Linked DNA regions of Filimonas lacunae. The protein of the gene in region 1 interacts with the protein of each later gene in a pairwise test. Links are inferred from orthologs where the notes say so. Each region holds a gene or a part of one and is shown on either strand. Other genes may lie near its edges. The genes, in order: ruvA and ruvC.

What was found.
Region 2: the proteins of ruvA (region 1) and ruvC interact in binary tests that used the Escherichia coli proteins (3 or more experiments, as listed by UniProt). The link is inferred for Filimonas lacunae from one-to-one orthologs.

The regions. Positions count from the first base shown.
Region 1 is NZ_AP017422.1:198,917-206,625, forward strand. What follows is about bases 2,746-5,528. They hold ruvA (Holliday junction branch migration protein RuvA), read left to right. Parts: upstream 2,746-3,728; coding sequence 3,729-4,328; downstream 4,329-5,528. Other genes in these bases: FLA_RS00825 (beta-ketoacyl-ACP synthase III), read right to left, coding at 2,746-3,571; sov (T9SS outer membrane translocon Sov/SprA), read left to right, coding at 4,413-5,528. In the rest of the region: GTP cyclohydrolase I FolE, read left to right, coding at 1-405; fabD (ACP S-malonyltransferase), read left to right, coding at 501-1,394; FLA_RS00815 (GNAT family N-acetyltransferase), read right to left, coding at 1,533-2,003; FLA_RS00820 (DUF2147 domain-containing protein), read right to left, coding at 2,026-2,466; more of FLA_RS00825, read right to left, coding at 2,576-2,745; more of sov, read left to right, coding at 5,529-7,709. UniProt on the Escherichia coli protein: The RuvA-RuvB-RuvC complex processes Holliday junction (HJ) DNA during genetic recombination and DNA repair.
Region 2 is NZ_AP017422.1:6,386,417-6,394,086, forward strand. The notes cover bases 2,244-4,987. They hold ruvC (crossover junction endodeoxyribonuclease RuvC), read left to right. Parts: upstream 2,244-3,202; coding sequence 3,203-3,772; downstream 3,773-4,987. Other genes in these bases: FLA_RS25030 (lysylphosphatidylglycerol synthase domain-containing protein), read right to left, coding at 2,244-3,057; FLA_RS25040 (HIT family protein), read right to left, coding at 3,759-4,148; greA (transcription elongation factor GreA), read right to left, coding at 4,275-4,748; FLA_RS25050 (NAD(P)-dependent oxidoreductase), read right to left, coding at 4,868-4,987. In the rest of the region: FLA_RS25015 (MFS transporter), read left to right, coding at 1-487; FLA_RS25020 (MBL fold metallo-hydrolase), read left to right, coding at 491-1,351; FLA_RS25025 (DUF3108 domain-containing protein), read right to left, coding at 1,352-2,110; more of FLA_RS25030, read right to left, coding at 2,143-2,243; more of FLA_RS25050, read right to left, coding at 4,988-5,797; 16S rRNA (adenine(1518)-N(6)/adenine(1519)-N(6))-dimethyltransferase RsmA, read right to left, coding at 5,822-6,577; 4-hydroxythreonine-4-phosphate dehydrogenase PdxA, read left to right, coding at 6,658-7,670.

The DNA.
Region 1 (7,709 bases):
GCCAAGTTTAAGGAAGAGGTGAGCGAGATGGTGATTGTGAAGGATATTGAATTGTACTCGATGTGTGAGCATCATATGTTGCCTTTCTTTGGTAAAGCGCATATTGCCTATATTCCTAATGGTTATATTACCGGTTTAAGTAAACTGGGCAGGGTGGTGGATGTGTATGCCCGCCGCCTGCAGGTGCAGGAAAGGTTAACCACTCAAATTCTGGAGGCGATTAAAGAAGCGTTGAACCCGCTAGGCGTGGCAGTAGTTATTGAAGCAAAACACCTGTGTATGATGATGCGTGGTGTGCAAAAGCAAAACTCTGTTACCACTACTTCGGCTTTTGACGGCGAGTTTTTACACAATCATATTACCCGTAACGAGTTTCTGAAATTGATTTCATCCGACCTCAGCTAGAGAGGTGAGGAGGAGTATACCCCTTATTTATATGTTTGTGCAGCGGTGCGGATATAAACCAGTTACGTTACGTTTGCAAAAAAGTTTTACATCTGATGAGTAAACATGCTTATATATTCCCCGGACAGGGCAGCCAGTTCAGTGGTATGGGAAAGGCTTTGTATGAGTCTAATGCTCAGGCTAAAGACCTGTTTGAACAGGCTAATGATATTCTGGGTTTTCGTATCAGTGACGTAATGTTTACCGGAACTGATGCGGAGTTAAAACAAACGAATGTTACCCAGCCTGCAGTGTTTTTACACTCTGTGGTAGCATATCGTACTTTAGAGAATGCGGTGCCTGATATGGTTGCCGGTCATTCTTTAGGCGAATTTTCTGCGCTGGTAGCCAACGGTGTTTTATCGTTTGAAGATGCTTTACGTCTGGTAAGCATTCGTGCTACTGCTATGCAAAAGGCCTGCGAATTAACTCCATCTACCATGGCTGCGGTGTTAGCACTGGAAGATGCCAAGGTGGAAGAAATCTGTGCCCTGGTACAAAACGAAACTAAAGAGGTGGTTGTAGCGGCTAATTATAACTGTCCTGGCCAGCTGGTAATCAGCGGTAGCATCAGGGGCATTGATGTTGCCTGTGAAAGGCTGAAAGCGGCAGGTGCCAAGCGTGCGCTGGTATTGCCCGTAGGTGGTGCTTTCCACTCTCCTTTAATGGCTCCTGCGCGTGAAGAGTTGGCTGCTGCTATTGAAGCCACTACTTTTAACACGCCTACCTGCCCCGTTTATCAGAACGTTGTGGCCAGTGCTGTAAGCGATGCAGCTACTATTAAGCAAAATCTGATCAGCCAGTTAACCGGCGCAGTTAGATGGACGCAGAGTGTACAGGCTATGGTGGCTGATGGCGCTACTCATTTTACAGAATCTGGTCCTGGTAAAGTGTTACAGGGATTAGTAGCAAAAATTGAGAAATCTGCTATTACTGATGGTGTTTCTTAATGTAATACCTGAATAATATTTATAAAAAGCGGCTGTTTCATTGAAGCAGCCGCTTTTATTTTGCGCAGATATAATCAGTATTAAATTGCATCTGATGTGATGCGCCAAGAGGAACTTATAGTTTTACAAGGCTGCCGGTTACACATTCACACTACAATTCACCCATTCTCCATCGAAGCTGGCGTTGAGCTTTTTGTAGAAGTTAATAGCGGGTTCGTTCCAATCTAACACCTGCCATGCAATGGCGGCTAAGCCGCGGGCTTTAGCTTCGGCAAACAGTTGCTCAAACAGCATGGCTCCTACGCCTTTACCACGCCATGATTCGGTCACCAACAGATCTTCCAGGTACATACGCTGCCCTTTCCAGGTGCTGTACCGGATATAGTAAAGGGCAAAGCCTATAATGTGTAGTTCTGGGCTGCCGGCAGTTACCGGGGCTTCGGCTACAAAAGCCCACCACACGGGGTTGGGGCCAAAGCCGCTTTCTTCAAAATGTTCCAGGGTAACGGTTACTTCCTCCGGAGCTTTTTCAAATAACGCAAGTTCATTCACTAATTCCATCAGCCGCGGACAATCTTCTTTCCTGGCTCTGCGTATTGTTATTGTCATTATTGCAAATTAGTGATTTTGCTTATTCTGCCAGCGTCCATATACTGGAGCGACTGAGCAAAGAGAAGCCACAGATAAAGCCTTTGAGTTTGAGTTCTTTGCCGTTAACCGTAAGTTTACCGCAATAGGTTTTACCACTTTTAGGGTCGTAAACGGTGCCGTCTTCAAATATGTTACTATCGTCTTTGTCTTGCGTAAAGGTTTTTAAAATCACGAAGTTGAGGAGTGGAACATTGCGCTGGTTTTCTTTGGGGTTTTTCACATCGGTGCGTGGTTTACCGTGTTCATCAACAGGCTCCTGCAGCCAGACTATTTTTCCGTAGTATTTGCCATCTACGGCTTTGTAAATCTGGATTTTGGAAGTTTTTTCAGCGTTAAACCATATACGTTCTATCGATGCTTTCTGAGCCAGGGCGGTGAAACAGATGCCGTAGGTAAGCAATGTGGCGATTATTTTTTTCATATTAACAGGCTTTCTCTTTCTAAGTTACTGTTTTTAGTGTCTATAGCCATAAAAAAAGCGGCTATTACCAGGTGTAATAGCCGCTAATAATGTGTTAAGTTCTATTTGTTTAGCCGTTATAAGCCCACTTAATCCAGGTAGCACCCCAGGTAAACCCACCACCAAAGGCAGCCAATACCAAGTTGTCATCTTTTTTCAGTTGCTTTTCCCACTCCCACAAACACAAAGGAATAGTGGCAGCGGTAGTATTGCCATAACGTTGAATATTGATCATTACTTTTTCCAGTGGCAGTCCCATACGGGTTCTGGTAGCGTCGATGATACGCAGGTTGGCCTGGTGTGGTACCAGCCAGGCAATGTCATCGGCCGTGAGGTTGTTACGCTCTAATATTTGTGCACCTACATCGGCCATGCCGGATACTGCATATTTGAAAACGGTTTTACCTTCCTGGAAAGCGTAGTGCTCACGGTTGGTAACTGTTTCAATACTTGCTGGTTTCAATGATCCACCGGCTTTCATATGCAGATAGTGTCTGCCGTTGCCATCGCTTTTTAAAATGCTGTCTCTTACACCGTAACCTTCTTCGTTAGGTTCCAGCAATACGCCGCCGGCACCATCACCAAAGATTACGCAGGTGTTTCTATCAGTGTAGTCAATGATGGCACTCATTTTATCTACACCTATTACAATCACTTTTTTATAACGACCACTTTCAATGAAAGCAGCTCCTGTGGTAAGGGCATATAAAAAGCCGCTACAGGCGGCACTTACATCAAATCCAAAGGCGTTTACAGCACCTACTTTATCAGAAACGATATTAGCAGTAGCAGGGAAAACCATGTCGGGGGTTACAGTAGCGCAGATAATGCAGTCAATCTCTTCGGCGCTGATGTTTCTCTTTCTCAGAATTTCTTCTACTACGGGAGCTGCCATGTCGCTGCTGGCTTTGCCTTCCCCTTTTAAGATACGTCTTTCCTCTATTCCGGTTCTCGCGATAATCCATTCATTATTGGTATCTACCATTTTCTCCAGCTCCTGGTTGGTAAGTCTATATTCAGGAACATAGCCTCCCACGGTGGTAATGGCTGCACTGATTTTGTTCATGCTGTGAATTCAATTAAAGGTGCCAAAGGTATTGACAATTCATTAATATGGTTTTTCAATTTTTAAGGGGGTATAGAAATAAAAAATTTAATGACTAAGTGACTATTATTTACGTCTATTAGGTAGAAAAACCCCTATTTTTGGTATAACTCGGTATATGATAGCATTTGTAAGAGGCATTTTTGTGCACAAAACCCCGGCCCAGGTAATTGTAGATGTGAATGGTGTAGGATATGATTTACATATTAGCCTTCACACCTTTTCAGTTATCAGTAATATGGAAAAGGGACAATTGTACACCTATTTGCATATTACCGAAAATGGTCAAACGCTATATGGGTTTTATGAGATGCGGGAGAAAGAACTTTTTCTGCAGCTGATTAGTGTTTCGGGTGTGGGTGCTTCTACAGCGCGTATGATGTTATCGGGGATGAAACCTGACGAAATAGTGAAAGCTATCGTTCAGAGCAATGCAAAACAACTGGAAGGAATTAAAGGTATAGGCAAAAAAACGGCAGAGCGCCTGGTTTTAGAGTTAAAAGATAAGCTGAACAAACAAGCTCCTGACCTGTCCATTTTGTCGCAGGCCGACGCTCAGCAATATTCTATGGAATCAGACGCCTTAAACGCCCTTGTAAGTTTAGGAATAGCCAGACCAACTGCAGAACAGGCTTTAAAGAAAGCATTAAAATCCAATCATCCTACAGAAGAAACTACACTGGAATCATTAATTAAACTGGCCCTGAAAAATATTTGAGCCTATAGACATAATTCTACTTAACCAGAGCTTAAGAGTAAATTGATAACCCGTAACTATAGTTTTCGGTTTTACTGGATAACCATGCTGGTATGCTGCCTGTTGGGCACACTACGTGCATATGGTCAAAAGACCGATTCTCTCCGCTTTCCTATACAAGATAGGAGGGGCGATCCTTTTGCTGCCCCCAGGTCAAATCCATTTGATATAAAAGATACTTCTTACTTAAAACGTACTATAGAATACGACCCGGTAACGAAGCAATATTATATTATAGAAAAGGTAGGTAACACCTACTATCGCAAACCTACTTATCTCACTTTTGATGAATTCTGGAAACTGCGCTCGCAGCAGGCAGAAAGAGATTATTTCAGTCAGCGTTCCCAAACCTTATTTGATCTGAATAAAAAGGTGCAACGTCCTAAGATGCGTTTGTATAACAAATTATTCGATCGCATTTTTGGGGTGGACAGTGGTGGTTTAAAAGTAAATATTAAACCGCAGGGTAATGTGGATTTATTGTTGGGCTACCAGGGGCAAAGAATTGACAACCCCACTTTACCGGAAAGAGCGCGTAAAACAGGTGGCTTTGATTTTGATATGAATGCCAACCTGAACGTGGTAGGTAACATTGGTAACAAACTGAAATTGCCCATTAACTATAACACGCTCGCCAACTTTGATTTTGAAAACCAGATTAAGCTGGATTATAAAGGGATGGATGATGAGATTATCCGTAGCATTGAAGCGGGTAACATTTCTTTCCAGAGCAAGGGTACGTTAATGTCGAGTGTGCAAAGCTTATTTGGTGTAAAAACCTCCTTGCAGTTTGGACGCTTAGGCATAACTACAGCATTGGCTAACGACCGTAGCCAGAAACAGTCACTTGCGTTACAAGGCGGTGGATTAAAGCAAACACTGAATAAAAAACTGGACGACTACGAAGAAAACAAAAACTATCTGTTAGGCCAGTATTTCCGCAATACCTATAATAAAACCATGAGCAACCTGCCTGTAGTAAACAGCCAGGTGCAGATTTTGCGTATGGAGGTTTGGGTAACCAACCGTACCGGTGCTACTACAGAAACAAGAAACATTGTTGGTTTGATGGACCTGGGTGAGAGTGCTCCCTATAATCCCAATATTAATTCTTTAACATCCAGTGCGCTGCCACAGAATGGCGCTAACGATTTATATGGTTTCCTGGCGGGGAATGAGAACAACCGTAACCCCAACCTTATCAGCACTATACTACAGTCGAGAAACTTTAAACCGGTGAATGACTTTGAAAAAACATTTGCCCGTAAGTTGAACAGCACTGAATATTACTTTAACCCGCAAGTGGGTTTTATTTGTTTAAATCAACAATTGCAGAGTGACCAGGTGCTGGGTGTGGCTTATCAATATACCTACAACGGCCGTGTGTACCAGGTGGGGGAATTTTCGCAGGATGTTGCGGTGGATTCTTCTAAAGGCATTCAAAAGGTATTGTTTGTAAAACTGTTGAAAGCTACTTCTGCCAGGATAAGTCTGCCTATCTGGAAGCTGGCAATGAGAAACGTATACTCACTGGATGTTACGGGTATTCAACGTCAGGATTTTAAACTGAACGTATTGTACCAGGATCCTAGCGGTGGTTATAAGCGCTACTTACCGGAAAGCTCTCCTGATGTAGAAGGTAAGTCGTTATTACGCATAGTGAACCTGGACCGTTTGAACAGCCGTAATGATCCTTTGCCTGATGGTGAGTTTGACTTTGTGGAAGGATTTACGGTATTATCTCAGCAGGGTAAAATCATCTTCCCGGTGCTGGAGCCTTTTGGGCGCGATCTGGATACACTGGCTTTTGCCGGACAACCCCAGTCACTAAAAGACAAGTACGTATTCTACCAGTTATATGATTCTATTAAAGCCATTGCGCAAACCTATGCCAACGTGGACAGGTTTGTGGCGCAGGGATCGGTCAAGGGGAGTTCGTCATCAGAGATTTATTTAGGGGCGTTGAACGTTCCGCAAGGTTCGGTGAAAGTGACGGCGGGCGGGCAGTCGTTGATAGAGAACACGGATTTCGTAATTGATTATAACATGGGTACGCTGCGGGTGATTAACCAGGCTATTCTTACCTCGGGCGTTCCTGTAAACGTACAGTTTGAAAATAATGCCACGTTTGGTTTGCAGCAGAGAAGCTTTATGGGGGTACGTCTTGATTATGCTGTTAACAAGCAGCTGGCTATCGGGGCCACCTATGAAAAATTGGCAGAGCGTCCATTCTTTACTAAAGTAAACTATGGCGAAGACCCGATCAACAACTCCATGTATGGTTTCGACTTTAACTATCGTTCGGAGTGGCCGGGCTTAACAAGAGCTTTGAACAAGTTGCCGTTTTATAATTCCACCACCATGAGTACTATCAATGCTTATGGTGAGATAGCTGCGTTAAAACCAGGGCATGCTGCACAAATTGGTAGTGGTACACAAGGTGCAGTATATATAGATGACTTTGAAGGTAGCACCAGTAATATTGATATCCGCTTTCCCACCACTTCGTGGGTGATGGCTTCTACGCCATCGGGTAATGGTTTATTTCCGGAAGCTACTTTAACTGATTCTATCGCTTATGGTAAAAACAGGGCAAAGTTCGCCTGGTATAATATTGAACCTATTTTACAAGATGCCAGTAACGTGAACAACCCTTTACGAGGTAAAGGCTTTGATCTTACTGCTCCTTATGTACGTGCTGTATATACGAAAGAATTGTTTCCACAAAAAACAACCAATATTACGGATGTACAGTCAACAACTTTCGACCTGGCTTTTTATCCTAAAGAAAAAGGTCCATATAACTTTAGCAACACTACCACTGATCTTACACCGGAAGGTGTTTTAAAAAATCCACAGCAGCGTTGGGGTGGTATCATGCGTAATATTGATCAAACCGATTTTGAAACAGGCAATATAGGCTTTGTTGAATTTTGGGTTCAGGACCCTTTTATTAAGCAGCCGGGCAGACCTGGTGGTAAACTGTACATTAACCTGGGGGACATTAGTGAGGATGTATTAAAAGATGGTCGTCGCTTTTATGAAAATGGGTTAAGCACGCCTACTCAAACTACGTCGGTAGATAGTACTTCTACCTGGGGACGCACTCCTGTTAACCCCATTCAAATTACACAGGCATTTAGTAATGATCCTGCCGACAGGGCTTACCAGGATTTGGGTTTTGATGGTTTGGACGATGACGGAGAAAGAAGAAAAAGAGACGGATACCTGAGAGAGTTGAATCAAAATTTCCCTGGCGCCACCTTTGTTACCCAAGCTGTTGCCGACCCATCCAATGACAACTATGTTTGGTATCGTGATGCTGTTTATGACAGGGATAAT
Region 2 (7,670 bases), 6.2 Mb from region 1 along the record:
TTTACCTACCGATATTTTAATACTTACCACGCTTATCATCCAGATAGTGGCTATAGCCGGTGCCTGGTTAATGAGTAAACTTTCCGGCCGCTTTGGCAACCTGAGCGTGCTGGCGGTAGTGATACTCATTTGGGTAGGCATTTGCATTGGCGCTTATTATACAGAAGCCGAAAACAACATGCAGTTTTTTATACTGGGTGGTAGCGTTGGCCTGGTAATGGGCGGTATACAAAGTCTTAGCCGTAGCACCTACGCCAAGCTAATGCCCGAAACCAAAGACACCGCATCTTTCTTTAGCTTTTATGATGTAACGGAAAAGCTGGCGATAGTAATAGGTATGACCAGCTTTGGTTTTATTGAGCAAATCACCGGCAACAACATGCGCAACTCGGTATTAGCGCTGGGCCTTTATTTTATCATAGCTTTCATTCTGATGTTATTTGCCATTGGCAAACTGAAACAGGAAAAAAAAGCGGCAATACAATAGCATATGAAACTGTACACAATTGATACGGAACTGTTTAAACTGGATGGTGGCGCTATGTTTGGTGTAGTGCCCAAAAGCATATGGAATAAACTAAACCCGGCTGATGAAAACAATATGTGTACATGGGCTATGCGCCTGCTGTTAATTGAAGACGGCAAACGCCTGATATTAATTGACACAGGTATTGGCAATAAACAAGACACCAAATTCTTTAGCCATTACTATTTACATGGTAATGCTACTTTAGACTCCTCCTTGGCCAAACATGGCTTTCACCGGGATGACATTACAGATGTAATACTTACCCACCTGCATTTTGACCATGTAGGGGGTGCTATACTCAATACCAACGGCCAGCTAAGCACTGCGTTTAAAAACGCTACTTACTGGAGTAACCAAACGCATTGGGAAAGCGCCACTAATCCTAATCAACGGGAGAAAGCATCTTTTCTGAAAGAGAATATATTACCTATACAGCAAAGTGGCCAGCTACAGTTTATCAATGGTCCGTTGGAAACGCCTATATATACTTCTCAAACGCCTTTCCTCGACAACATCACCATACGGTATGTAAATGGGCACACCAGCAGCATGATGTTGCCACAGATCACCTATAAAGGCAAAACCATTTTATACATGGCCGATCTGTTACCTTCTACTGGTCATATACCATTGCCTTATGTAATGGCTTACGATATGCGCCCATTGGAAACGTTGAATGAAAAAACAGCTTTTTTACAGGAAGCGGTGGATAATAATTATATCCTTTTCCTGGAGCACGATCCTATACATGAATGCTGCACACTGCAAATGACGGAGAAGGGCATTCGCTTAGGTACTACGTTTGCCCTGAACGAAATATAATTACCAGGAAATTAAAGACGACATAGGGTGCCGCAGGTTGCGGTATTGCATCATATCTACTTTAATGCTACCTACCACTATAGGAGTTTCAATACGTAAAGGAATATGGTTAGGGTCGTCTGTTACCCAACAGTTCATTTTTTCCCCGCCCTGGAACAGCGTGCCTTTCAGCAAAAGTGGTTTAAACTTGATGGCGCGAAACTTACCATATTTGGTTTTTACCGTTTCCTTCCCCTGGTAACGGATGTATAAATCATACACTTCATTATCCAGGAACATTTTGAAAGGTATTTTATCGCCAACATTGTATTTATTGAAGTCGATATTGCGCATATAATATACAGCGCTTATTACATCCTGGATACAGCCAGGCACTTTATACACCCCTTCCGTAGTAATGGCAGTGTTGGTTTGGTGGTTAAAAGTGACGTTTTCATATTTCTTATAACCGCCTTCATCAATATTGCGCACAAACTTGAGCGGTTGCAAACTACCCGTATCAAAATATGTTTCATACTTATCGCGCACCTTAAATATCCAGTCGTAGCTGGAATTAGAAGTGCCTTGCGCCAGTATGTGATACACCGGCGTATTGTTGAGCCTTTCCAGCGTACTGGAAAAGGAAGCAGTTCCTGCATTTACATAAATGCCTGCAACAGCATAAAAGATGTTGTAAGTAATAGATTCACCAGGCTGAAAAGCTGTATTACGTAATCCACATAAATCATTCTCCGCAGACAGCTTGAGCCAGCAAACCATACACAGTGTCAGAATTGTAAATTTTTTCACGGTTATTTTCTGAATAGTTTAATACTCAATATAAACAAACTTCCGGCCAATGATGGTAATATTAAGTTAATCCCCCATATACCAGCAGCTGTAGCAATAATACCAATAGTATTTGTGCTTAGCAAACCAAATAATTGTAAACTCGCCTGTCCTCTTACACCCAATTCGGCAATAGGAATAGTAGGTACAATGGCCAGCACCAAAAACATTACGCAAATAATCCACCAACCATCTATAATACCAATATGCACTTCAAAAACCTGCATCAATAATAAATATTGAGCAGTAAATACCACAAAACGCACTACAGACAACATCAGCACATTGGTTAACTCTTTCCAATGAAAGGTTTCTACCTTTTGTATAAAAAAGCTGTATTTAGAAACAAAAGGAATGCGCTCTATAATGGATGTGATACGGGATAATTTGTAATATACCAGCAATAGTAAAACAGTGCCTACAATAATAGCATACAGCATGCCATCGAACCAGAAAGCAGAAAGCCCCTGTAATTGCCGTCCTTCCGTAAGCACATAGGAACGCAGGTATATTAACCCACCAATACCCGCCACCAGGGTTACTATCAACTGGCTTACACTTCCTATTAAGGTAAGAGCAATAGAGCGCAAACGATTACCCTCATCCATATACAGGATGCGGCCTACATATTCCCCTACCCGGTTAGGCACAAACAGGCTTAGCGCCAGCCCCGACAGCACCGCCTTAAAAGCCTTCCATAAAGTAATATGCTGCACAGGCGCCACCAGCACCTGCCACTTACGCGCTTCAATGCCCCAGTTTACAAGGCTTAACGCCATTACCACCCAAAACATCCATTGCTTTGGCCCCAGAAAGGACTGCTTAATAACATCCCAGGAAGAATGAAAATTTGCCTGATTTTGTATACGCTTATACATAGCGTACGTTAAAATGATAAACAGTACAGGACCAACAATATAGTTTAGCAATATCTTATACTTACGCTTCAGCTTCGTTCTATTTTTATTCAAACCTACGGTAAAACAATTATTTATAACAGGGGATGGTTTATTTTCACAGCGGATGAAGAAACCTGATTACATAGTAATGGGCATAGACCCGGGCACGCTTATTATGGGCTATGCTATTATTGCTGTTCGCGGCAGCACTACCGAAATGATAGTGATGGATGTGCTTAAACTGGGGATGCATAAAGATATTTACCAGCGATTAGAAAAAATTCACACAAAAGTGTGTGAGTTAATAGCCCTGCATAAACCCAGCCACTTTGCTATTGAAGCGCCTTTTTTTGGAAAGAACGTACAAAGTATGTTAAAACTGGGACGCGCCCAGGGCGTGGCTATAGCCGCTGCTATGCAAGGCAGCATACCTGTAACAGAGTATCCACCCAAAAAGGTAAAACAATCCATTACAGGTAACGGCAACGCCGACAAGGAACAGGTTTGGAAAATGTTACAGCAGATTTTAAAGCTGGACGAAAAGCCCGCTTATTTCGATGCTACCGATGCCCTTGCTGTAGCGTTGTGTCATCATTACCAGCTTACTTCTCCTTTAGGCAAAGCCACCAAAGGCCTGAAAGGCTGGGAAGATTTTATTGCCAAAAATCCGGGACGGATTTCTATAAATAAGTGATAATTTTTGCCTGGGCAGCAGCCAGCTCTTCCGGTTCTGCCTTCTTTTTACCCGCCAGTATATCTGCATCTCCCATGCCGTTCATAGGTATCAGGTGCACATGCACATGCGGCACTTCAAAACCCAGGGTTAAAATATTTACCCGGTCGCAGGGAAAAGCCTGTTGAATGGCTTTGGCAATAGGTTGCGCAAAAGGAAGTATGCCTTCCAGGTACTCTACAGGCAAATCAAATATCCGGTCTGTTTCTATTTTAGGCACTACCAGCACATGCCCTGCTGTGGCAGGAAAAATATCCAGGAAAGCAAAAAAGCGATCGTTCTCTGCAATCTTATAGGAAGGTATTTCGCCGGCAATGATTTTTGAAAAAAGTGTCATAGATCTGTATCTGTTTAAAACAGGAAAATTAATTAAAATCGTGCCGCATCCCAAGCACAAAAAAGGCTGTCCGGTTAAGAACAGCCCTTTGTATAATGTTCAGGCATAACAACCTGCCGGTAAAGGCTAAATAGAAATATTTTCTACTTTAAATTTCATCGTTCCATTGGGAGCGTGCACTTCTGCAATATCTCCTATTACTTTACCTAAAAGCCCCTTACCAATAGGCGAACTGATAGATATTTTTCCAAGCTTCAGATCTGCTTCTTTTTCTCCTACCAGCTGATAGGTAACCGTTTTTTTAGTGGCTACATTGGTAATAGTCACTTTCGTTAATATAGAAGCTTTGCTCGTATCAATCTCGTCAGTGCTTACCACACGAACACTCGCTATCTGGCTTTCCAGTAGCGCCATTTTAGCTTCCAGTATACCTTGAGCCTCTTTGGCAGCGTCATATTCCGCATTTTCACGAAGATCTCCCTTCTCGCGTGCTTCAGCAATAGCTCTGGCAGCACCCGGACGGTCAACGGTTTTCATCCGTTGAAGCTCTTCTTTCATTTTTTCGAGTGTCTCTTTGGTTACATACATCACGTCACTCATAGTAAATCTTTGTTTTATGAGGGATAAAAAAAATACAACGCCACAGCAAAACTGTAGCGTTGCAAATATGTAAAGTCACAAATATACTCTTTTTAGGCGGGTATTTAAAATGACAAATGTTAAAAAATGCCCAGTTTATCCAGCACCACCTTCGCCATTTTAAAATAGGCTTCGTGGCTGTAACCTGCTATGTGCGGGGTTACCAGCACATTTTTACGGCTACATAAATTCTCTAACTGTTCCTTTTCCTGCGCCGTATAGGTTCCCAGTTTTTCATTTTCCAACACATCTACTCCGGCAGCTGTAATCAGGTTTTTGTCCAGTGCACGTATCAATGCAGCTGTATCCGTTACTTTCCCGCGGCAGGCCGTTAAAAAGTAGGGTTTACGCTCCAGCTTGCTGAAGAAAGCATCATTGGCATAATGAAATGTTTCTTCTGTTAAAGGCAGGTGCAGGCTGATAACATCGGCATATTTAGCAATATGCTCTGGCCCTGCTTCGTGAATATCATCTTTGGCAAAGCCATTTTTATATTTATCGTAGGCCAGAATGCTTACATCAAAGGGCTTTAACAAACGGGCATAAGCCTGCCCCGTATTACCAAACCCAATGATACCCACCGTTTTACCGGTTAGCTCTGTACCCCTGTTTTCGTCGCGCAACCATTTACCCGCTTTTACTTCATCAAAAGAAGTATGCAGCTTATTCATCAGGCCCAGCAAAGTGCCCAGCATATGCTCGGCCACCGCGTTCCGGTTGCCTTCCGGGCTGCTTACACAGGTTATACCCTTTGCTTCGGCATACGACACATCAATCAATTCCATGCCACTACCTAAACGCCCTATCCATTTTAACATAGGGGCAGCGTCCAGTATAGCCTTATCTATTTTCAGCCTGGTAGTTACTATTAATCCTGTCACATCTTGCATCAGGCCTGCCAGTTCATCATAAGTAACTGCCGGAACATATTGCACCTCATAGTTGTTCTTCTCCAGTGTATCTACCAGGTACTCATGCACTTTGGCCGTTACTATCACCTTGCTTTTCATCTCTTCAGTTTTATTCAGTAAACGCTATTTCATCCGGAAAGTAAGGGCAGCGAAATCTGCTATGGATAATTGCTCGGCCCTTTTATCAAAAATAGGATCTTGCAGCACCTCCTCGGTAAACAAGCTACGGGTGGCGTTGCGCAACATTTTACGTCGCTGGTTAAATGCCGCCTTTACCAGGGTAACAAAATATTTATGACTCTGCATGGCTGCTACTTCCGTTTTACGGGTAAGCCTTATTACCCCGCTCATTACTTTAGGCGGCGGGTTAAAGCATCCCTGCGGCACATCAAACAAATATTCCACATCGTAAAAAGCCTGTATCAGCACACTTAAAATGCCATATACCTTATTGCCTGGTTTGGAAGCTACCCGCTGGGCTACTTCCTTTTGAAACATGCCTATTACATGCGGCACCTGTTCTTTCCAGTCCAGTACCTTAAATAATATCTGTGAAGAAATATTATAGGGAAAATTACCCACCACCATAAAGGAGCCGCTGAATGGCACATCGGCATCCAAAAAGCTTTGATGTATAATTTTTCCTTTTATCTGCGGATAAGTATGTTCCAGGTACACTACCTTTTCCTCATCCAGTTCTACTGCCTTAAAATCAATGTCCGGCAGTTCTAATAAATACTTGGTAAGCGCCCCTCCGCCAGGCCCCACTTCCACCAATTGTGTAAACGGTTGCTGCTGCACAGCGTCTACAATTTTCCGGCAAATATTCTCATCCCGTAAAAAGTGCTGCCCAAGTGCTTTTTTAAGCGTGTATTGCATTGGGCAAAATTACCGGCATTCACCAATATTTACTATTAAACCTGCTAAAAGGTGTATTTTTACGCATCAAATTGTAATGAATGAGCAATGAATTGCAAAAACCCGTTATAGGTTTCAGTTGTGGTGATTTGAATGGAATAGGAACAGAGCTGATTATTAAAACCCTGAGCGATTCCCGCATCATGGACATGTGCGTACCTGTTGTTTTTGCCAACAACAAAAGCATCAATTTTTACAAAAAAGCTTTACCCGATATCAACTTACCCTATCAGGCAGCAAAAGACCTTACACGCCTGAACCACAAACAGCTGAATATAGTGAACTGCTGGGAAGAAGAAGTGCAGATAACACCAGGACAATTAACCGACATAGGTGGCAAATACGCGCTTCAATCATTACAGCAAAGTGTAGCCGCTTTGAAAGCCGGCCATATACACGGCCTGGTTACAGCTCCTATTCATAAAAAGAACATACAATCGTCTGAATTTAATTATAGCGGCCATACACCTTACCTCAAAGATGAGTTTAAAGTGGATGACGTAGTAATGTTGATGACAGCCGAAAACATGCGCGTTGCCGTACTAACCGAGCATATTCCGGTAAAAGAAATAGCCACTTACATTACCAAAGAGAACATTTTGAAAAAGCTGAGTATTTTAAACACCAGCCTGCAAAAAGACTTTGGTATTGACAAACCTAAGATTGCCGTACTGGGACTTAACCCCCATGCCGGTGACGAAGGCCTGATTGGCAATGAAGAAGAAACTATTATAAAACCTGCTTTAAAAGAAGCGCGCCACCGCAACATACTGGCCTTTGGTCCGTTTAGCGCAGATGCCTTCTTTGCACGTGGACAATATGAGCAGTTTGATGCCGTACTGGCCATGTATCACGATCAGGGTTTAATTCCTTTCAAGTCACTGGCTATAGGCGAAGGCGTAAACTATACTGCCGGCTTACCTGTGGTAAGAACCAGCCCTGACCATGGTACCGCGTTTGATATTGCCGGAAAGGGCAAAGCAGATGCCTCTTCTTTCCTGGCTGCGATATTTATGGCTATTGACGTTATCCGTAACCGCGCCACTTATGCCGA